Regions from separate parts of the Pseudomonas sp. SG20052 genome, predicted to be linked through region 3. Evidence: predicted binding sites of a transcription regulator. Region 3 holds the regulator's gene; each other region holds the start of a gene.
The links. Region 3 encodes FliA, which starts transcription of late flagellar genes. Its sites were predicted from a motif close to CTAAAGTTTNNNNNNNNNNNGCCGNTAA; they were not measured.
Positions count from the first base shown of each region.

Region 1: RHP74_RS15875 (methyl-accepting chemotaxis protein) is a predicted target of FliA. The motif match lies at 5,579-5,606, and genes of this name have one in related genera.
Region 2: flgM (flagellar biosynthesis anti-sigma factor FlgM) is a predicted target of FliA. The motif match lies at 2,447-2,474, and genes of this name have one in related genera.

Region 1 covers NZ_CP134498.1:3,464,706-3,472,376, forward strand. The annotation lists gene RHP74_RS15840 (MFS transporter) at 1-954, shown strand, start outside; gene RHP74_RS15845 (dienelactone hydrolase) at 977-2,014, opposite strand; gene RHP74_RS15850 (FMN-dependent NADH-azoreductase) at 2,183-2,794, opposite strand; gene RHP74_RS15855 (LysR substrate-binding domain-containing protein) at 2,925-3,833, shown strand; gene RHP74_RS15860 (MmcQ/YjbR family DNA-binding protein) at 3,830-4,189, shown strand; gene RHP74_RS15865 (DUF1294 domain-containing protein) at 4,186-4,617, opposite strand; gene RHP74_RS15870 (undecaprenyl-diphosphate phosphatase) at 4,614-5,444, opposite strand; gene RHP74_RS15875 (methyl-accepting chemotaxis protein) at 5,734-7,368, shown strand; gene pnuC (nicotinamide riboside transporter PnuC) at 7,612-7,671, shown strand, end outside.
Region 2 covers NZ_CP134498.1:5,021,552-5,029,222, forward strand. The annotation lists gene cheR (protein-glutamate O-methyltransferase CheR) at 1-522, opposite strand, end outside; gene RHP74_RS23075 (chemotaxis protein CheV) at 569-1,501, opposite strand; gene flgA (flagellar basal body P-ring formation chaperone FlgA) at 1,584-2,345, shown strand; gene flgM (flagellar biosynthesis anti-sigma factor FlgM) at 2,511-2,837, shown strand; gene RHP74_RS23090 (flagella synthesis protein FlgN) at 2,886-3,353, shown strand; gene RHP74_RS23095 (flagellar brake protein) at 3,446-4,192, shown strand; gene RHP74_RS23100 (MFS transporter) at 4,259-5,629, opposite strand; gene RHP74_RS23105 (glutamine synthetase family protein) at 5,700-6,941, opposite strand; gene RHP74_RS23110 (sensor histidine kinase KdpD) at 7,143-7,671, opposite strand, start outside.
Region 3 covers NZ_CP134498.1:4,871,059-4,878,729, reverse strand. The annotation lists gene flhA (flagellar biosynthesis protein FlhA) at 1-121, shown strand, start outside; gene flhF (flagellar biosynthesis protein FlhF) at 133-1,467, shown strand; gene fleN (flagellar synthesis regulator FleN) at 1,584-2,414, shown strand; gene fliA (RNA polymerase sigma factor FliA) at 2,411-3,151, shown strand; gene RHP74_RS22410 (chemotaxis response regulator CheY) at 3,319-3,690, shown strand; gene RHP74_RS22405 (protein phosphatase CheZ) at 3,713-4,501, shown strand; gene RHP74_RS22400 (chemotaxis protein CheA) at 4,555-6,786, shown strand; gene RHP74_RS22395 (chemotaxis response regulator protein-glutamate methylesterase) at 6,837-7,671, shown strand, end outside.

The sequences.
Region 1 (7,671 bases), 1.4 Mb from region 3:
ATTGGCACCAAACGGGCGATTGTCTACGGCCTGTCCGGGATTGTGCTGAGCGGTGTGCTGACGTTGATTTCAACCTTGCTGCAAAGCTTTCCACTGCTGAGCCTGTTGATCCTGATCGCCGGACGTTTGTTGCTCGGCATCGCCCAGGGCTTGATTGGTGTGGGCACGATCAGCTGGTGCATGGGCCAGGTCGGCGCGGAGCACACCGCGCGCTCGATTTCGTGGAACGGCATTGCGTCTTACGGCGCCATTGCGATCGGGGCGCCGCTGGGCGTGGTGATGGTCGCCGAGTACGGCTTCGCCAGCCTGGGGATCGCGTTGTCATTGCTGGCCTTGGCCGCCTTGTTGCTGATCCGCAATAAACCCTCGGTGCCGGTGATTCGTGGCGAACGCCTGCCCTTCTGGGCGGTGTTCGGGCGCATTGCGCCCTTCGGTGCCAGCCTGAGCCTGGCCTCCATCGGTTACGGCACCCTGACGACCTTTATCACCTTGTATTACGTCAGCCGTGGCTGGACCGGCGCGGCCTGGTGCCTGACGGTCTTCGGGATCTGCTTTATTTTGTCGCGCTTGCTGTTTATCTCCGCGATCAGCCGCTTCGGCGGTTTCACCTCGGCGATTGTGTGCATGAGCATTGAAACGGTGGGCCTGGTACTGCTGTGGCTAGCGCCTTCGACCGCTTATGCGCTGATCGGCGCGGGCCTGGCCGGGTTCGGTCTTTCGCTGGTGTACCCGGCGCTGGGGGTGGAAGCAATCAAGCAAGTGCCCAACTCCAGTCGCGGCGCGGGTTTGAGTGCTTATGCGGTGTTTTTCGACCTGGCACTGGCGATTGCCGGGCCGTTGATGGGCGCGGTGGCGTTGAATCTTGGGTATTCGTGGATTTTCTTCAGTGCGGCGATGTTGTCTGTCACCGGGCTCGGCTTGACCTTATTGCTGAAGCGTCGCGCAATCAGCTGACACCGCAGGGCTGGCGCGGAAATTACTGATCCGCAGTCTGCATCCCGGCCCGGGTAGGCTTGCCCAACGCGTGCGAGAAGAACCGCCCGGCTTCGGACACCATGTTGCGATGGATGTCCTCGCGGTCGACGCCATCGGCATCGGTGCACAGCGCCGGCATGGCGGCGATCTGCTCTTCATTGCACGGCGCCATGAACACGAAGTGCCCTGCCCCGGCCAGCAATTTGAAGTCTGGTGCAATCGGCAGTTTGCGCGCCAGGGCGGCGGCATTTTTGTCGAACGCCACCAGTTTGTCGCCATCACCGCTGTAGAGCAGCACTGGCACATGTACGTCAGCCAAGGTGTGGCGGCCGAATTTCAGACTCAGCGGCGCCATCAGCAGCAAGGCATGGACACGTGGATCCGCCACAGGCTGCAAATCATCCCGGTCGACAATCAGCTCGCCCTGGGTGTTACAGGCATCGTGGTCGTCCGGGCGTTCCTGGCAGTAGCGGCGCAGACGATCCAGGTCAGGCGTGGCGCCGGAGAGGATCAGCGCCGTTTCGCCGCCCGCCGAGTAACCGATCACGCCGACCTGATCGGCATTGACGAAAGGCGCGAGCATACGGTCGCCCAGGGTCGCGGTAATGGCTTCGGAAATCTGGATGGGCCGGCCGTAAAGGTTACTCAACGTACCGAGGCGGCTGTGGTCTTTGGAGTTGTCACCGGGATGGATCACCGCCACCACCACAAACCCTTTGCGTGCCAGCGAGGTGGCGAGGTCGTGCAGCGCCAGCGGGGTACCGGTGTTGCCGTGGGACAGCATCAGCATCGGGAAACGGCCCATGGCGACGCGGGTGTCTTCCCCTGCCTCGACCGTGTAACCCTCGATTTTGCTGGTGTGTTCCCGGTCGCTCGAGGGATAGAACGCGATGGCGCGCATCGGCTGCAAGTCCAGAGGATCGAGAAAGCTCATCTCATGGAAGCCGACGCTCCAGTGAGGGTGCGGCGCAGGCGCGGCGTGCACTGAATTCAGGCTGCTGAGCAGGCAAATCAGAAACGTTGCACAAAGACGCACCATGGGATGCCCCACCTTGTTACTGGACCGGAGTCGGTAACCCTCGACTGCATAACCCGGGCCACAACCTGTAATGACCAGAAACAAAAAACTCTGCATCTGGCACTTGCGTGATCAGAATACAGAGTTTTTTGGATGGTGCCTGAGCTGTTTGAGCGCTTTACGCAAGCCTTACGCGGCGGCGAACAATTGCTCGCTGATTTGCGTGTGGGCATCGCTCATGGCTTTGGTGCGCACTTCGTCACCGTAGGCCAGGCCATGGGCACGAACAAACTCAATGTCGGTGATGCCGATGAAGCCGAACAGCACCTTCAAGTACTCTTCGTGCGCAACGCCAGTCGCCTGACCGGCATGCAGACCGCCGGACGTCGAGACGATCACGACTTTCTTGCCACCGCACAGGCCTTCAGGGCCCGCTTCGGTGTAGCGGAAGGTCTGGCCGGCAACGGCAATGCGGTCGATCCAGGCCTTGAGTTGGGTCGGGATGGTGAAGTTGTACATCGGCGCTGCGATGACAACGGCGTCGGCCGCGAGGAATTCGGCCAGGGTGGTGGCGCTGAGTTCGGCTTCGTGCTGTTGCGCGGCGTTGCGCAGTTCAGCGGTGGTGCCGGCGGCAACCAGGGTGGTGGCGGAGAAATGGCTGATGGCATCGGCGGCCAGGTCGCGGTAGGTCACCACCGCGGTTGGCTCGGCGGCTTGCCAGGCTTTGACGACTTCGCTGCTCAGCAGACGGGAAGCCGAGTTGTCACCAAGAATGCTCGAATCGATATGCAGCAGTTTCATAAGGGATCTCCAGGTGAGGATCGCCACCGGGCGATCTGATGGGAAGGATCCTACAGATGAAACCAATAGCTGATTAGTCCGCAACAATGCGATAGTTCGTCCCACTGATAGAACAATCGGATTTCCAATCATGCAAGACCTCAACGACCTTTACTATTTCGCCAAAGTGGTCGAAGCCGGTGGCTTCGCCGCAGCCGGGCGTTTGCTGGGGATTCCCAAATCCCGATTGTCGCGACGCATTGCCGAGCTGGAAGAACGCCTCGGCGCGCGCCTGCTGCAACGTACCACCCGGCAACTCAAGCTGACGGCGGTGGGCGAACGTTACCTGCGGCACTGTCAGGCGATGCTGCTGGAAGCCGAGATGGCCGATGAAGCCGTGGCGAGTATGTCCAGCGAACCTCGCGGACGCTTGCGGGTGTCCTGCCCCGTCGGGCTGGCCCACGAAATGCTGCCGACGGTGATCAGCCGCTTCCTCGAAAAACACCCTCAGGTGCAACTGGAAGTCATGTTGCTCAATCGCCGGGTCGACTTGGTCACCGAAGGCGTCGATGTCGCGCTGCGGGTCCGTGAGTTGGGCGATGAAGATCCGTTGCTGGTGACCCGTCGCTTGCGCCAGGCACAGATGGCGATGGTCGCCAGCCCGGCCTTCCTGCACGGACGTGAGATCAACCACCCCGAAGACCTGAAATCCTTGCCGGTGCTTGGTGCGCTGGAAGCCGACCGCCTGGTGCACATTCGCATGCTCGATCAGCAGGGAAAAAGCTACGATTTGAGCCTGGAAGCGCGATTGGGCATTGACGATTTCATCGTGCGCAAGGCCTGCACGCTCGCCGGCCAGGGGTTCACCATGCTGCCGATGATGTATTGCGAACAGGAGCTGGAAAATGGTTCGCTGGTGCAGTTGCTGCCCGACTGGTCATTGCCTGGCGGCTGGCTGCAAGCGGTCTACCCTCATCGGCGCGGGGTGATGCCGGCCGTGCGGGCCTGGATCGACCATTTGATCGAATCATTCAATGCCTGTGGGGACCGATTGATATGAAGGCTGGACGCATGAGCGAAGAGGACGTCGCGCAATTCTGTCTCGCGCTGCCCGGTGCGCGGGAAGACTACAAGTGGGGAGGCGTTCGGGTGTTTTCGATTGCCGGGAACAAGATGTTCGCCTTGCAGAACCTGCGCGGCGATTCCCTGGCGTTCAAGGTCGACAAGGATCTGTTCCTCGGGCATTGCGACCGCCCGGGCATTCACCCGGCGCCGTACCTGGCGCGGGCCCAGTGGATCATCATGCAAACGCCCTACCCGCTGGGATCCGAGGAACTTCAGGCGTTGTTGCAACGTTCCCATCAACTGGTGGTGAGCAAGCTGCCCAAGCGCACCCAGGTCAGCCTGTTGCTTTAAAGCAGTGCAAACAGGTGAGCGCCGAGGAACAGCTGGTCGATCCAGAACACCTGATGCATCAGCACAATGAGCCAGAACACCAGCTGGAACGAGACCTTGCGAGTCTTGTGCCGAAACACTTGCTGGGCCAGCAAGGCACCCGGCCATCCGCCCGCCAGCTCCACCGCGTGCAACACGTTCTCCGGTGTCCGCCAGCTGTCGGCGCGAGCCTTGCGCTTGTCGCTCCAGTACAGGAAGAACGCCAGCACGCTGACGATGCCGTAAGCCGCCAGCGGAATCAGCGACACCCCATGCAGCCACAACGACATCGAGCCTGTCAGCGGCAGCGCGCACAGGATCGCCAACACCAGCAATTTCAGCCGAGGGTGCTGGACCCGCTCGCCCCCGGACCTGCGTCCGGGATTGTTGCGCGCGCTGGAGTCATTCATGGGCGTGCGGCGGCCCAATCGACCCAGCCGAATTGCCAGGTGGCCAGGATGAACAGGCCGAACGCAATGCGATACCAGGCAAATGCCGCGTAGCTGTGGCTGCCGATGAACACCAGCAAGCCTCTGACGGCAATCATCGCGAAGATGAACGCCGTGACGAAGCCGATCGCAAACACCGGAAGATCAGCCGGTACGAACAGGTCGCGGTATTTGTAGCCCGAATACACCGCCGCACCGACCATGGTTGGCATCGCCAGAAAGAACGAGAACTCGGTGGCCGTCTTGCGCGACAACCCGAACAGCAAGCCGCCGATGATGGTCGAGCCGGAACGCGAGGTCCCGGGAATCATGGCCAGGCACTGGGCGAAACCGACTTTCAAGGCATCTTTCCAGGTGATTTCGTCGACAGTGTGGGCATGCACTTCATGCTGACGCTGCTCCGCCCACAACATCACGATCCCGCCCACAACCAACGCCGTGGCCACGGTGATCGGGTTGAACAGGTATTCGTGGATGAGATCGGCAAAAATCACCCCCAATACCACCGCAGGCAGGAAAGCGATCAACAGGTTGGCGGTAAAACGCCGGGCGTTTGGTTGTGTCGGCAAACCGACGACCACGTCGAAGATCTTTCGGCGAAATTCCCACACCACCGCCAGGATCGCCCCGAGCTGGATAATGATGTTGAAAGCCATCGCGCGTTCGCCACCGAAGTTGAGCAAGTCCGCGACTATGATTTGGTGACCGGTACTGGAAATGGGCAAAAATTCCGTCAGCCCTTCTACAACCCCTAAAATCAATGCCTGCAAGGCGGTCCAAAGTTCCATCAATCCCCCAAAGGCGATGCGACAAGGCATGCCCCATTAGTTTTTTAAGCGTTCACCGCGCCAAGCGTAGCTGAAGTCCCGCGCGCAAAGGATCCAGACGGAGCCGTAAAAACTCCGTGAAAAATCAACTTGGATTCAGGTTTTTCCGCGCGGGGCCGAAATCCTATCAGACAAGCCCCGATAACGCTGCCGCGTAATGAGACTTGGGTCGTATAGGCCCGACCGGCAAAGCGTGGTTGGATGCTGGCAATCGTTTATTACAAGAAAAAGAAATCGGAGTGACAGCGTTATGAACAGCTTGCGCAGTGTGTCGATCAGCCGACGCTTGTGGCTCATCTTGATCGTGTCGGTATTGATGTTGTTGACGTTGGGCGTGTTGATGCTCAAGCAGATCCATACCGATCTATACCAGGCAAAAGCCCAGAAAACCCAGCACGTGGTGCAGACCGCCAGCGGCATTCTGACTTACTACCACGGCCTGGAAACCGCCGGCACGCTCACCCGCGATGCCGCGCAGAAGCAGGCACTGACCGCCGTGCGCGGGCTGCGTTATGACCAGAACGACTATTTCTGGATCAACGACCTGACGCCGGTGATGGTGATGCACCCGGCCAACCCCAAACTCGATGGGCAAAACCTCTCGGCGATCCGCGACCCGGACGGTTTTGCGCTGTTCAACGAAATGGTGGCCGTCGCCAAGGCCAAAGGCGCCGGTACGGTCAACTACCGCTGGCCTAAGCCGGGCGCCAGCGACCCGGTCGGGAAAACCTCCTACGTCAAATTGTTCGAACCTTGGGGCTGGGTGATCGGTTCGGGCGTGTACATCGATGACATGCAGGCCGAGTTCTACGGCCAGGTCTGGAAGGCTTCGTTCGTCGGCCTGGTGATTGCGCTGATCATGGCGTTGCTGGTGATCATGATCGCTCGCAGCATCGTGCGACCGCTTCAGGACACGGTGAACGCCATGGCCAACATCGCCAGCGGCGAAAGCGACCTGACCCGCAGCCTCGACACCCATGGCCAGGATGAAGTCACGCAACTGGCCCGGCACTTCAATGCCTTCACTGCCAAACTGCGAGGGGTGATCAGCGAGCTGCAAGTGTCCGCCAGCGCCCTGGGCCAGTCGTCCAGCGAACTGGGCAATGACGCCGCCCAGGCCCAGGAACGCAGTCAGCAACAGTCCCAGCAGATGGAGCTGGTGGCGACTGCGATCAACGAAGTGACTTACGGTGTGCAGGACGTGGCCAAGAATGCCGAGCATGCGGCCAGCGAAATGCGCGATGCCGAATCCCAGGCGCAGCAGGGGCAAATCAACATTGATGGCAGCTTGCAGCAGATCGACAAACTGTCCGGCACCATCGATCAAGCCGTGGAAGTGATTCGCACCCTGGCCGCTGAAAGCACCCAGATTGGCAGTGTCCTGGAGGTGATCCGCTCCATCGCCGAGCAAACCAACCTGCTGGCACTCAACGCCGCCATCGAGGCTGCCCGCGCCGGTGAGCAAGGCCGTGGCTTTGCGGTGGTGGCCGATGAAGTGCGCCTGTTGGCCCAGCGTACCCAGAAGTCCACGGCGGAGATCCAGTCGATGATCGAGCGCCTGCAGACTCACTCCGAAGCGGCGGTGAAAGTGATCGGCGACAGCAGTCGAGCCTCGCAACTGACCATCGAACAGGCCGGTCTGGCCGGCGCCAGCCTCAATGCCATCGGCCAGGCGCTGCGCAACCTCAACGGGCTGAACGCATCAATCGCCAGTGCGACCCTGCAGCAAGCCCATGTGGTGGAAGACATCAATCAGAACGTCACCCAGGCGGCAGGCTTGTCCCACAGCACCGCGCTGGCGGCCGAGCAATCGAGTGTGGCCAGCGTTCGGCTCAAGGACTTGAGCGAGCAGGTGAACAGCCTGCTCAAACAGTTCCGCGTGTAAAAGCAGACTCAGAACCCTGTGGCGAGGGAGCTTGCTCCCGCTGGGCCGCGAAGCGGCCCTGAAATAGGCAATCCCGTTTTTTCAGGTAAACCGCGATAGCGCCTTTGCGACTGCTTCGCAGCCGAGCGGGAGCAATCTCCCTCGCCACAAGTGTGCGTTAGACGCCAGTTTCGGGTTGCTAACGCATTGGCCTTCTCTCTGGGTACAATCCGCCCCCTCTTTCGTTTTCACCAAGGAACCCCCATGTCCGGCCTTGAACTGTTTGCCGCCACCCTCGGCGTGATCGCCGTCTGGTTGACGGTC
Region 2 (7,671 bases), 150 kb from region 3:
CTGAAGGCGCTCGGGCGACAGACCACGGCCGATGGCCAGGCTGTCGTACTCGCCGGTCTTGCAGTTGGTCAGCATGGTGCCGGACAAGTCGGTCGCGACGATTTGCGCGCCCATCTTCAACTGGCCCATGTTGACGCGCTCGAACTCATCGATCGACATCGACAGCGAATACGGTTCCTGACCCGACGAGCACGCCGCCGACCAGATCCGCAAGCGCTGGCCGGGGGCCGCCTTGATCGCTTCGGGCAACACCTTGTTCTTCAAGACTTCAAACGGATAGGTGTCACGAAACCACAAGGTTTCGTTGGTGGTCATGGCATCCACCACCATCTCGCGCAAACCGCTGCGCGGCTGGGTCTGGATGCGCTGAACCAGCTCACCCAGGGATTTGATGCCTTGCTGCTCCATCAGCTTGTTGAGACGGCTCGAGACCAGGTACTGCTTGTTTTCACCGAGCAAAATGCCACAGGCTTTTTCCAGGAATACCCGGAACTGTTCGAAATCCAAATTACCCGTAGACAAAGATGCCGCCTCTTAAATCGTGTTAACCGCCAGGGGCAGAAGGCCCCTAGCTGATATCTGCTGCTTTGATCCGGTCGACTACCCGGGATGCCAGGTCATCAGGACGGAATTTTGCCAGGAAGTCGTCCGCGCCGACCTTCTTGACCATTGCCTGATTGAATACACCCGACAACGAAGTATGCAGGATGATATGTAGCTTTTGCATGCGCGGGTCGTTGCGGATCTCGGCCGTCAGGGTGTACCCGTCCATTTCCGGCATCTCGATGTCGGAAATCATCATCAGGAACTCTTCTTCCGGCTTCTTGCCCTCATCGACCAGCTTGCGCAAGTAATCCAGCGCTTGCCTGCCGTCGTTCAATGCCACCACTTCAACGCCGACCGTTTGCAGGCAACGGGTCACCTGCTTGCGCGCCACCGACGAGTCATCGACCGTCAATACCCGCAAGGACAGCGCCTTGTGCTGGGTTTCGACATCCACCACGCCGACCGAAATCGCTTCCGGTGTCGGCGCCACTTCCGCCAGCACTTTCTCGACGTCGATGATTTCGACTAACTGATTGTCGACCCGAGTCACAGCCGTCAGGTAATGATCGCGTCCCGTGCCCTTGGGTGGCGGATGAATCTCCTCCCAGTTCATGTTGACGATGCGCTCTACCGATCGCACCAGGAATCCCTGGGTCTTGGTGTTGTACTCCGTGATGATCACGAAGGGATTGCTTTGATCTTTAAGTGCGCCCGAGCCGGTCGCCATCGCCAGATCAAGAATCGGAATGGTCGCCCCCCGGATATTTGCCACACCGCACACGACAGGACTGGACTTGGGCATCAGGGTCAGTTTGGGGCATTGCAGCACTTCCCGAACCTTGAACACGTTGATCCCATACAGCTGCTGGCCGTCGAGACGGAACAACAACAGCTCAAGGCGATTCTGCCCAACCAGTTGCGTGCGCTGGTTTACTGAATCCATTACACCAGCCATGCACTGACTCCTACACCAACGCTTAAGTGTGTTGCGACGCACATTTATTGCTAAACGGCACGGCGCTTGCTTTTTAACTCTTATGAACACAGAACCGACATTTTTCCGACGCCTGACATCAATTACCCGCAAATTGCTTTGCGCAATGTCGGCCGCCTGCCTGTTCAACGCTGGCAGCCCTGCCCTTGCTGACGCGGTTACCTTGCCTGACATGCTTATCGGCGTCACTCAGGGCTTTCTTGAATTCACCGTAGAAGACTATTTGGCTACCAGTCAAACGGAAGGACGCTACGAAATCGAAGTCAACCAGCTCGATCCGCGACTGCGCATGCCCATGTGCGACAAGGAATTGACAGCCACCCTGGAGAGCCCGGCGACCCCGATCGGACGGGTCACGGTCAAGGTCCGCTGCGACAGCACATCCCCCTGGACAGTCTTCGTGCCCGCTCAAGTCCGCCTGTTTCGGGACGTTGTCACCACCACCCGGCCGCTCAAACGCGCCGGGGTCATCGAGCCCGGCGATGTCATGTTGCGCGAGCGAGACATCAGCCTGATCAACCAGGGTTATTTCACCACCCTGGAACAAGCCGTGGGGCAGAAACTTACCCGACCAACGGTCGCCAATCAGGTCCTGACGCTGGTCCATCTCGAACAGGCGGAAGTCATCAGCAAGGGCGACCAAGTGGTGATTATCGCCCGCAGTGGTACGCTCAGTGTGCGTATGCCGGGTGAAGCCCTGTCCAACGGCGGCCTGCGTGAACAGATTCGTGTGAAAAACCTCAACTCCCAGCGGGTCATCAAGGCGCAAGTCATCGCGCCGGGCCAGGTGGAAGTTGCCATGTAGAACAATCTGCTGGTGAAAGATGGCGCGCCGCCCGGCTGTTCCCTAAACTGTGCCGCAGGCAGGACAAGCGCTGGCGCATGCAAGCTCATTGATAAATGGGCCTAAAGTTTTCGCAGGGAGAGCCGAAAACATGGCAAGCGTCCAAATACCCAGAGGTTTTTTACCATGGTCATCGATTTCAGCCGTTTGAACAGCTCCTCGTCACTTACCGGTAGTACGCGTACCAGCACCGCGAAGGAAACCGCCGAAACCGGCACATCCGCGCCGCTGAATACCCCGGCCGAACAGGCCAGTACCGTCAAAAGCGGGGAATCGGTACACCTCAGCAATGAGGCTCAACAGTTGCAGAAGGTCACTGACAAGCTGCGCGATCAGCCTGCCGTCGACAACGCCCGCGTGGCCGAGTTGAAAGCAGCGATTGCCGATGGCAGCTATAAAGTCGACAGCAACCGTGTAGCCAGCAAACTGCTCAACTTCGAAGCCCAGCGCTAGGCCACGGCCTGCGCCAGGCTTTTGGACGCTTAAACCCCAAGGCCAGCCATGCACGACACTAATTTACTGCAACTGATCACCGACGACTTTGCTCCAGCGCAACGCTTGCTGGAGTTACTGCAAACCGAGTCCCTCGCCTTGCACGGTCGCGACATGCCGCTGCTCGAAGATATTCTGGCGCAGAAGCAGGCAATGATCATTCTGCTTGAACAGCATGGCCGCAAGCGCAGTGAAATCCTCGTCAGCCTCAATCTGCCGGCCGATCGCAGTGGCCTGGAGCAACTTGCCAGCCAGTCGAGCATCGGCGATCAATTGCTGGAACAGAGCGAGAAACTGACCGATCTACTGGCTCAATGCCAGGCAGCCAACGTCAATAATGGCCAGTCGATCCTGGTCCAGCAGGCCGCCACGGCCAATCAGCTGAAAATCCTCACCGGCGGCGAACCGCCAGCGCTTTACGATGCCCGCGGATCAACCTCCAAGCTCGCAAAGCCGCGCCCGCTTAGTCAGGCTTGAGCCTGTTGATGAGCACGCTCTATCAAGACGCCTCACATGCTGGCAGTATGCTAGCAAGTCGCAGTCAAATTTTGCCTGGAGAATGATGAACCGTGTTCAATGCCTTAAACGCGGACGATGCTCCGCAGCCACCCAAGGTGCTATCCACGCCGATGGAAATCGCCGGTAACCTGCGGCAGCTGCAAGAAAGCCATGATCCGTTGATCATCACGTTCCATGAGCGCACCCAGCGCTTCCAGAGCTATCTGGTGAACGTTGATCGCGACAGCAATTCGATCGCCCTGGATGAAATGATCCCGCGAGACGGGGAACGTTTTCTGCTGGCCGGAGAACCATTCAAGGTTGAAGGCTTTCATGACGGCGTGCGCATCGCCTGGGAAAGTAACGGTACGCTGACCATTGATGAGTCCGGCGATGCTCGCTGCTATCGTGGCCCACTGCCCGCTGAAGTGATCTATCACCAGCGCCGTAATGCGTTCCGTGCAGCGTTGAAACTGGCGCAACTGGTCAACGTCGAACTGGGCGGTGAGAAACTCAAATCGACCTTGGGCGGCAAGCTGCTGGACATCTCGGCCACCGGCTGCAAACTGCGTTTTGAAGGTGACATCACCGGCAGCCTGCAACTGGGCCAGGTCTATGACCGCTTTGTCGCCGCCCTGCCCTTCGGCAACATGACCGCACCGGTCGAATTGCGTTACCTGCACTTCGAAGAGAGGATCTCCACCACCTTCGCCGGTGTTCGCTTTCATAACATGAGCGGTCTGGTGCAGCGGCAAGTCGAACGGTTCGTCTATCAGCTACAGCGTGAAGCACGCCGTTTCGACAAAGACGACATGTAATACGGTGCTTCAACAAAAAACGGGCTGTCCCTTGCGGTGACTGCCCGTTTTTTTATGCGAAGGTTTTTAGGGCCTGGCTTCGGTGAAGCTTTGCTCACGACCCGCATCCGGGTCTTCTGATGGTGGATCGGTCTCGGGATCCGGTTCTGGTTCAGGCGCAGGTTCCGGGCTGATCGGATTTTGCATCTGATCCTGCACTACCTGCTCATCAACCCGCGGGTCAAGGCATGCCACCAGTGGCGAACTCGACATGCTGTCCGGCATAGCCACGTGATGCAGCGGCGCATCTTCGACCTGATGCAGGTTGGTGACCGCTTTCGGGCGAATCCGCCACACCAGCACCAACGCGAAGAAGCTGAAGAAGGCATACAGCATGTGGCTGCCGAACAGCTTCATCAGGACCCCGGCCACCAACGGCCCGATGCTGGCGCCCACGCCGTAAGTCACCAGCAACATCGCTGTCAGGGACACGCGACGATCACCTTCGACGTGGTCATTGGAGAAGGCCACCGCCAGCGGATACAGGCAGAACATCACCAGCGAACAGAAGAACCCGGCGACGAACAGAACCTCCAGCGGCACCTGCTGCATGATCGCCAGCGGCAACGCGGTCAGGGCCAGGACCACCGCAAAACAGCGGATCAACAACGCCCGGTCATAACGGTCAGAGAGCCAGCCCAATGGCCACTGCACCAGCAGCCCGGCAAAAATGCAGCTACCCATGAACAGACCGACCTGCTCGGTGGACAATCCTTGCTGCGAGGCATACAGCGGCGCCAGACCGTAGAAGGAGCCAATGATCAGCCCCGCGCCCAGCACCGTGCTCAATGACTGCGGCACGCGCTTGATGAAGAACCGCGGCTCCATCGGCGCCGGATGCAATGGCGCCGGGTGAATCCGCCGGGTCAGGGCCACCGGCACCAGGCACAACGCGAAGCACAGGGCGACCAGCATCAGCAGTTCCAGGCCCAGGGCCGGGTGCATGACCAGAATCAGCTGACCGAGCACCAACCCCAGGTAGGAAGCGATCATGTAGCCGCTGAACACCGTGCCACGCTGGGACGCTTCGGCCTGCTCATTGAGCCAGCTTTCGATCACCATGTACTGGCACATCATGCCGAGACCGACGATCACCCGCAGGAATATCCACGCTGGCAGCCAGTCGACCAGGCCGTGGCCGAGCACCGCCGCGCCGACAATCCCGGCGCAGGCCGAATAGGCGCGAATATGCCCGACCCGGGCGATCAGTCGGTGACCGATCTTGCCACCCAGCACCAGGCCGAAATAGTTGGCGGCCATCAACGCACCCACCCACAAGCTGTCGACGTTATCCGCCGCCAGACGCAAGCCCAGGTAGGTACTCAGCAAGCCTGAGCCGATCAACATCATCAGCGAGGCAAAATAAAGCGCTCGAAAAGGTTTCCAGATTTGGCGCATCGGCGTTCCGAGCGGCTCCTTGCGGTAAGAAACGGGCTATCCGAAAAGATAGCCCGAAGACGACAGGTCGTCAGGCCTGGGTGGCCAGAACACGGCGCTCCCAGGGGGTAATTTCATCAAAGAAGCTGGTCAACTCCATGGTCTTCGAAGCGACGTAGCCTTCGATGAACTCCTTGCCGAACAGTTCCTTCGCCAATTGGCTACGTTTCAGACGTTCAAGAGCGGCATGCAAGGTACACGGCAACGAAAGATTATCCGGGACTTCGAATTCGCCCTGGATCGCCTCGCTCGGCTCCAGTTCGTTCTCGATGCCATACAAACCGGCGGCAAGACTGGCGGCGATCGCCAGATACGGATTCGCGTCAGCCCCCGGCAAGCGGTTTTCGACCCGACGGGCGGCCGGTGAACTGGCCGGAATGCGCAATCCGGCGGCCCGGTTGTCGTGGGACCAGCAGGCATTGTTCGGCGAAGCATACGGATGGCACAAGCGCTGATAGGAATTCACATTCGGCGCAAACAACGCGGTGAAATCCGCCATGCCGGCCTGTTGGCCACCAATGAAGTGACGGAAGGTCGCTGTCGGTTGGCCTGCCGCGTCGCTGAACACATTTCGTCCGTTGCCGATCTCGACGATGCTCTGGTGAATGTGCATCGAACTGCCCGGCGTGTGCGCCAGCGGCTTGGCCATGCACACCACGCTCAGGCCGTGCTTGAGCGCGACTTCCTTGAGCAGGTGCTTGAACAGGAACGTCTGGTCGGCCAGCAGCAACGGATCGCCGTGCAGCAAGTTGATCTCGAACTGGCTGACGCCCATCTCATGCATGAAGGTGTCGCGCGGCAACCCCAGGGCCGCCATGCATTGGTAGACTTCGCTGAAGAATGGCCGCAGACCGTTATTGGAACTGACACTGAACGCCGAATGACCTTCCTCGCGACGACCGTCCAGGCCCAACGGCGGCTGGAACGGTTGCGTCGGGTCGGGATTGGGCGCGAACACGAAGAATTCCAGCTCGGTCGCCACCACCGGCGCCAGGCCCAGCGCCGCGTAACGGGCGATCACCGCCTTGAGTTGGCCACGGGTCGACAGCTTCGAGCTCTCGCCGGTCAGTTCATCGGCGTCGCAAATGGCCAGTGCCCGCGGTTGCTGGCTCCAGGGCAAGCGGTGGATGTGTGCCGGGTCAGGCACCAGCGCCAGGTCGCCATCATCGCTGCCGTAAAAGCGTGCGGGCGGATATCCGCCCATGATGCATTGCAGCAGCACACCCCGCGCCATCTGCAAACGCCTTCCTTCGAGAAACCCCTCGGCGGTCATTACCTTGCCCCGAGGCACGCCGTTCAAATCCGGCGTTACACATTCAATCTCATCAATGCCCGTCAATCGCTGTGCGAGTGAACGCTGGCCATCGGTTGTCATGACGCAGTCCTTTGTAATTGTGCGAGCCGCGAACGGCGACCCGTACAAAATAGGCTCCGCCTGTTCGGAATATCAAGCAGCGCCACACAAAAAGAAACGTCAGGGCAAACAGAGGCTGAACACCCCACCACCCAACGGCCCGCCGTTACTGATCCGGGTGCGTCCTTCCACGCCATTGCGCTGATGCAAGGCGGCGATCCGTCCGGCGAAATACAAGCCCAGGCCTGTGCTGCCGCTGCTGTGGTTGATGCCCTGCACATAATCGGCCTGACGCTCGATCATCTCGACCGGATAACCGTCGCCATCGTCGTTGATGGACAGCACCAGTTCGCCGGCCTCGTCGCCGACACTGATCAGCAATGACTGGCGGGCGTAACGAATGGCATTGTTGATGCAGTTGGCCAGCACCGAGGCCACCAGCTCGCGATCGAAGAAACCCAAGGGGCTCAACGGGTCGACTTCATAAGTCGCAACAATGCCGCGACTGGCGAACACTTCCTGATGAGCGGCCAGTTGCGCTTCGATGAAATCATCCAGCTCATGGTAGGCCGGCTGCAACGGCATCTGATTGACGCCCAGTTTGTACAGCCCCAGCAACTGCACCAGCATGCCGTTGAGGTGAGCGAAC
Region 3 (7,671 bases):
TCGCGCGATGCTGTCGCGATTCGGCCGACTGGCAGTGCCGGGTTTGCATGTGTTGGCTTACCAGGAAATTCCTGACAACAAGCAAGTGACCATCGTTGCGACAGTAGGGCCCAACGGCTGAGGTAGTGGTTTATGCAAGTTAAGCGTTTTTTCGCCGCCGATATGCGTCAGGCCATGAAACTGGTTCGTGATGAGCTGGGCGCTGATGCCGCCATTATTGGCAATCGCCGGATCGCCGGTGGTGTCGAGCTGACGGCTGCCCTGGATTACAAATTGTCGGCGCTGGCCCCGCGTGTTCCGAACATGGAACTCGAGGATGAGCTGCGCAAGACCCAGTCGCGGATCGTCACCGCCCAGGCCGAATTGAGCCTGCGTGGCGAAGGCGAAACCGAAGGCGACAAGACCACCAATCGCCAATTGTTCGCCGGCCTGCCGTTGACCGCCGCCGAGCCGCTGATCGAGCCGACGTATGCCGAACCTCGTCGCTCGGCACCAGCCCCGGCACCTGCCGCTGGCGGCGTCGATCCGCGGGCGTTCGATTCGATGCGTTTCGAACTCAACAGCCTGCGCGAATTGATGGAAGTACAACTCGGCTCCCTGGCCTGGAATCAGCTGCAAGGCAGCCGTCCAGCCCAGGCCAATCTTTGGCGTCGCCTGCAACGCATCGGCCTGTCCGGCCCGTTGTCCCGCGACTTGCTGGCGATGATTACCGACATTGACGAACCCCGTCAGGCCTGGCGCATGTTACTGGCGCACCTGGCACGGATGATTGCCACACCGGAAGTCGAACCACTGGAAGAGGGCGGCGTGATTGCCATGGTCGGCCCAGCCGGCATGGGCAAGACCACCACCCTGGCCAAGCTCGCGGCCCGCTACGTGCTCAAATACGGCGCGCAAAACATCGCGCTGGTGAGCATGGACAGCTACCGTATCGGTGCTCAGGAACAATTGAAGACCCTGGGCCGGATTCTCAACGTGTCGGTAACCCACGTCGATCCGGGCCAATCTCTGGTGCAGGCGCTGGACCCCTTGCTGCGCAAGCGCGTGGTGTTGATCGATACCGCCGGCCTCCAGGCCAGCGATCCAGCCCTGCGCATGCAGCTCGAAAGCCTGGCCGGACGGGGCATCAAGTCAAAAAATTATCTGGTTCTGGCAACCACCAGCCAGAAACAGGTTCTAACGGCCGCTTATCATAGTTACAAGCGCTGCGGGCTCGCTGGCTGCATCCTGACTAAACTGGATGAAACGGCAAGTCTGGGCGAGGTGTTGAGCCTGGCGATCAGTCATGAATTGCCGGTGGCTTACCTGACCGATGGCCCGCGTATTCCGGATGATTTGCATCTGCCGCGTCGTCATCAGTTGGTCAGTCGTGCCGTCAGCGTGCAAATGCAAGAAGAACCCAGCGAAGAAGCCATGGCTGACATGTTCGCTGATATTTACCACAGCCCGACCAAGCAGGTTGGCTGAGGTGCTAATGAACCGTTTTTGTACCTACATCGATGGTCTGCCATGCATTGTTCAGTTATTGAGCGCGCAGCCAGTAATGTGGCCTCCGTCTATGCAAGACAAGGTAAAGAAATAACATGGGCAGCATGCATCCCGTACAGGTGATCGCGGTGACCGGCGGCAAAGGTGGCGTCGGGAAGACTAACGTGTCAGTGAACTTGTCCCTGGCTCTAGCTGAGCTCGGCCGGCGCGTCATGCTGCTGGACGCCGATCTGGGGCTGGCGAACGTCGACGTCCTCTTGGGGCTGACACCCAAACGTACCCTGGCCGACGTGATCGAAGGCCGCTGTGAGCTGCGCGACGTTCTGTTGCAGGGCCCCGGCGGTATTCGCATTGTCCCGGCCGCGTCCGGCACACAGAGCATGGTTCATCTGAGCCCGGCTCAACACGCCGGCCTGATCCAGGCCTTCAGCGATATCGGCGACAACCTCGATGTCTTGGTGATCGACACCGCTGCAGGTATTGGTGACTCGGTAGTCAGTTTCGTCCGCGCAGCGCAAGAGGTCTTGCTGGTGGTGTGCGACGAGCCGACCTCGATCACCGACGCCTACGCGCTGATCAAGCTGCTGAACCGCGATTACGGCATGAACCGCTTCCGCGTCCTGGCCAACATGGCCCAGAGCCCGCAGGAAGGTCGCAACCTGTTCGCCAAGTTGACCAAGGTCACGGACCGCTTCCTTGACGTCGCCTTACAATACGTCGGCGCGGTGCCTTACGACGAAAGCGTGCGCAAGGCCGTGCAGAAACAGCGTGCCGTCTACGAAGCCTTCCCGCGTTCCAAGTGCGCCCTGGCGTTCAAGGCCATCGCGCAGAAGGTCGACACCTGGCCGCTGCCTGCCAACCCGCGTGGGCACCTGGAGTTTTTCGTTGAGCGCCTCGTGCAACAGACCGCAGGACCCGTCCTATGACAGCCAGTGGCTACAACCTCTACAAGAAGTCGGCACGTGACGCGCAGTACGAGCTGATCGAGCGTTACGCGCCACTGGTCAAACGCATTGCTTACCACTTGCTGGCCCGTCTGCCGGCCAGTGTTCAGGTTGAAGACCTGATCCAGGCCGGGATGATCGGCCTGCTGGAAGTATCGACCAAATATGACGCCAGCAAAGGCGCGAGTTTCGAGACGTACGCGGGCATTCGAATCCGCGGCGCGATGCTCGATGAAGTGCGCAAGGGTGACTGGGCGCCACGCTCGGTTCACCGCAATACCCGCATGGTCAGTGACGCAATTCGCTCGATTGAAGCTAAAACAGGTCGTGACGCTAAAGATCATGAAGTTGCGGCCGAACTCCAATTGAGTCTCGACGATTATTACGGGATTTTGAACGACACCCTGGGCAGCCGGTTATTCAGTTTCGACGATCTGTTGCAGGACGGCGAACACGAAGGGCTGCACGAGGATGGCGCGAGTGCACATCTGGAGCCGTCACGCGATCTGGAAGATGAACGCTTCCAGGCCGCGCTGGCGGACGCGATTGCCAATTTGCCGGAGCGTGAGCGACTGGTGTTGGCGCTGTACTACGACGAAGAGCTGAACCTCAAGGAAATCGGTGAGGTCCTGGGGGTCAGCGAATCGCGGGTCAGCCAGTTACATAGCCAGTGCGCGGCCCGTTTGCGGGGGCGTTTGGGGGAGTGGCGAGCGCGCTGAAGGCAGTGTGGGGACACTGCGAACGAGGCCGGTGGGGTGTTGAACTGCACCGGTCGCGATCTGTTGTGCTCCAGACAGTCATCGAGTGCATTGCCGGATTGATTGAAATGGCGCGTCCAGGTGCTGGGCGCGTTTAAGACTGCTTGGAGGTCGAATTGGACAAGAACATGAAAATCCTCATCGTTGATGACTTCTCAACGATGCGGCGGATCATCAAGAACCTGCTGCGCGATCTGGGGTTCACCAACACCGTCGAGGCTGACGATGGAATTACCGCCATTCCGGTTCTCAACAGCGGCAGCATCGACTTTCTGGTAACGGACTGGAACATGCCGGGCATGACCGGTATCGACCTGCTGCGTCACGTGCGCGCCGATGAAAAACTCAAGCACCTGCCAGTGCTGATGGTGACCGCTGAAGCCAAGCGCGAGCAGATCATTGAAGCAGCCCAGGCCGGTGTAAACGGCTATGTGGTGAAACCCTTCACGGCCCAGGCGTTGAAAGACAAAATCGAGAAGATTTTCGAACGCATCGGTTGAGAAACTGCGCCACGGGGGAGCTATGGACCACAAAGAATCTTCACAGGGCGATTTTGAATCGACCCTGAAAAAACACGCGGTCGAACTGGTCGAAAGCCTTGAAAAGGGCAGGTTCGGCGACGCTGTGCAACTGATCCATGAGCTCAATCAGACCCGTGACCGCGGCCTGTACCAGGAAGTGGGCAAGCTCACTCGCGAGCTGCATAGCGCGATCGTCAATTTCCAGATTGACCCGAACATGCCGCAAGCCGAGGAAGTGTCGCAGATCACGGACGCCACCGAGCGCCTGGGGTATGTGGTCAAGCTGACCGAGGCTGCGGCCAACCGCACCATGGACCTGGTGGAAAACGCCACGCCGCTGGTCAATGGCCTGAGCAATGAAGCTCAGGCATTGAGCGCCGACTGGGGGCGCTTCATGCGTCGCGAAGTCGGGGCTGAAGAGTTTCGCGAACTGGCCCGGCGAGTCGACGGTTTCCTGACACGCAGCAGCGAAGACAATCGCACGGTGTCGAGCAACCTCAACGACATATTGCTGGCCCAGGATTACCAGGACCTCACCGGTCAGGTGATCAAACGCGTGACCCAATTGGTCACCGAAGTTGAAAGCAACCTGCTCAAGCTTGTGCTCATGGCCAGTCAGGTAGACCGCTTTGCGGGTATCGAACATGACCGTGAAGCGATGCTCGCTGAAAAAGATCCGCAAAAACATCTCTCTCAGGGTGAAGGTCCGCAGATTCATGCCGATAAAAGAGAAGACGTTGTGTCCGGTCAGGACGATGTGGACGATTTGTTATCCAGCCTAGGATTTTAGAGTTTTAGCATTTTAGGTTTTTTAGGTTTTTAGACCTCAGGAGCACCCCCTTAATGAGCTTCGGCGCCGATGAAGAGATCCTTCAGGATTTCCTGGTTGAGGCCGGCGAGATTCTAGAGCAACTGTCCGAACAGCTGGTCGAGCTTGAAAGCCGACCGGATGATGCGGACTTGCTCAATGCAATTTTTCGCGGTTTTCACACTGTAAAAGGGGGCGCCGGCTTCCTCCAGCTCAACGAGCTGGTGGAGTGCTGTCACATCGCCGAGAACGTGTTCGACATCCTGCGCAAGGGTGAGCGTCGCGTCGACTCGGAACTGATGGACGTGGTTCTCGAAGCGCTGGATGCGGTGAACAGCATGTTCACCGAGGTCCGCGAACGCAGCCCGATTACGGCTGCCACGCCTGAATTGCTCGCGGCACTGGCCCGTCTGGCCGAGCCGCAAACGGCTGATGAATCTGCACCGGTTGCTGAAGTGGTCGAAGCACCTGCTGCTGAAGAGTCGGGCGACATCACTGATAACGAATTCGAGCAATTGCTGGACTCGCTGAACGCCGTCAAGGCTCAAGCCGAAGCGCCGGCGGTTGCTCCAGTGGCGGCTGCCGATTCGGCGGCCGGCGACGAAATCACCGATGCCGAGTTCGAGTCGTTGCTCGATCAACTGCATGGCAAAGGCCAGTTCGCCGTCGACGCGGTGGCACCGTCCACTGCACCGGCTGCTCCGAAAGCGGCCGGCGACAGCTCTGATATTACCGACGACGAATTCGAAGCACTGCTTGACCAGTTGCACGGCAAGGGCAACTTTGCGGTGGACGCGCTGGAGTCGGCCATTGCCGCCGTACCCGCCTCGGCTGCGCCAACCGCGAAAGCGGCCAGTGGTGATCTGATCTCCGATCACGAGTTCGAGTCGCTGCTCGACGAATTGCATGGCAAAGGCAAATTCACTGAAGTCGGCACAGGTGCTGCGGTGGCTGCTCCAGCCGCCAAGGCTGCTGCACCGAAACCGGTTGCCAAGACTCCCGAGCCGAAAGCCGAAGCGCCGAAACCGGCGGCTGCCGCTGCACCGGCTCCAGCCCGCGCACCGTCCGCGCCGCCACCGGAAAAACCGGCCAGTGAAGCCGAGACCACCGTGCGGGTTGATACCGCGCGTCTCGACGAAATCATGAACATGGTCGGCGAACTGGTATTGGTGCGTAACCGCTTGGTCCGTCTGGGCCTCAACAGCGGCGACGAAGCCATGTCCAAGGCTGTGTCGAACCTCGACGTGGTCACGGCCGACCTGCAGACCGCGGTCATGAAGACCCGGATGCAACCGATCAAGAAAGTTTTCGGGCGCTTCCCGCGCCTCGTTCGCGACCTGGCTCGCCAGCTCAAGAAAGAGATCAACCTGGAGTTGGTCGGCGAAGAAACCGACCTCGACAAGAACCTCGTCGAGGCCCTGGCCGACCCGCTGGTCCACTTGGTGCGCAACTCGGTCGACCACGGCATTGAAGAGCCGGCCGAGCGCGAAGCGATGGGCAAACCTCGCAGCGGCAAGGTGATCCTGTCCGCAGAACAGGAAGGCGACCACATCCTGCTGTCCATCTCCGATGACGGCAAGGGCATGGACGCCGATGTTCTGCGCGGCATTGCCGTGAAGAAAGGGCTGATGGACAAGGATGCCGCGGATCGCCTCAGCGAGTCCGACTGCTTCAACCTGATCTTTGCGCCGGGTTTTTCGACCAAGACCGAAATTTCCGATGTCTCCGGACGCGGCGTGGGCATGGACGTGGTGAAAACCAAAATCGCCCAGCTCAACGGCACCATCAATATTTATTCGACCAAGGGCAAAGGCTCGAAGATCGTCATCAAGGTCCCGTTGACCCTGGCGATCATGCCGACGCTGATGGTCATGCTCGGCAACCAGGCGTTCGCGTTCCCGCTGGTGAACGTCAACGAAATCTTCCACCTCGACCTGTCGCGCACCAACGTGGTGGACGGCCAGGAAGTGGTGATCGTGCGGGACAAGGCACTGCCATTGTTCTACCTCAAGCGCTGGCTGGTCAGCTCCGCCGCTCACGAAGAGCAGCGCGAAGGCCACGTGGTGATCCTTTCGGTGGGTACTCAGCGGATCGGCTTCGTCGTCGACCAGCTGGTGGGCCAGGAAGAAGTGGTCATCAAGCCATTGGGCAAAATGCTCCAGGGAACCCCGGGCATGTCGGGCGCCACCATTACCGGTGACGGTCGCATCGCGCTGATTCTCGATGTTCCGAGCATGCTCAAGCGTTACGCCGCACGGCGTATTTGATTCTGGTGGAGCGGGGCGACTAAGCCTCGCTCCGTCCTAACGGAGTGTTTATGGCAGTCAAAGTCCTGGTGGTGGACGATTCGGGGTTTTTCCGCCGCCGCGTCTCGGAAATTCTTTCAGCGGATCCGAATATCCAGGTCGTCGGTACGGCGACCAACGGAAAAGAGGCGATCGATCAGGCGCTGGCCCTCAAGCCAGACGTGATCACCATGGACTACGAGATGCCGATGATGGATGGCATCACGGCAGTGCGGCACATCATGCAGCGTTGCCCGACCCCGGTGTTGATGTTCTCCTCGCTGACCCACGAAGGCGCTCGGGTAACCCTCGACGCGCTGGACGCCGGCGCGGTGGATTTCCTGCCGAAGAATTTCGAAGACATCTCCCGTAACCCGGAGAAGGTCAAGCAACTGCTGTGCGAGAAGATTCTCAGCATCTCGCGCAGTAACCGTCGTGCCAACACCTACAGCGCACCGGCCCCGGTCGCCGCGCCAGCCCCGACGCCTGCGCCTTCGAGCGTCAGCAGTTACGGCAGCAGCACGCCTGCGCGTCCGGCTCCGGCACCAATTCCGGCGCGTAGCTACGCCCCGGCATCGTCCCCGGCATCGTCCGGGCAGTCGTCGCCCGCACCAAAACGCAAAGCCTACAAACTGGTGGCTATCGGTACGTCCACGGGCGGTCCGGTTGCCCTGCAACGGGTGTTGACCCAGTTGCCGGCCAACTTCCCGGCGCCGATCGTGTTGATCCAGCACATGCCGGCGGCCTTCACCAAGGCCTTCGCCGAACGTCTGGACAAGCTCTGCCGCATCAGCGTCAAGGAAGCGGAGGATGGCGACATTCTGCGTCCGGGCCTGGCGCTGCTGGCGCCGGGTGGCAAGCAAATGA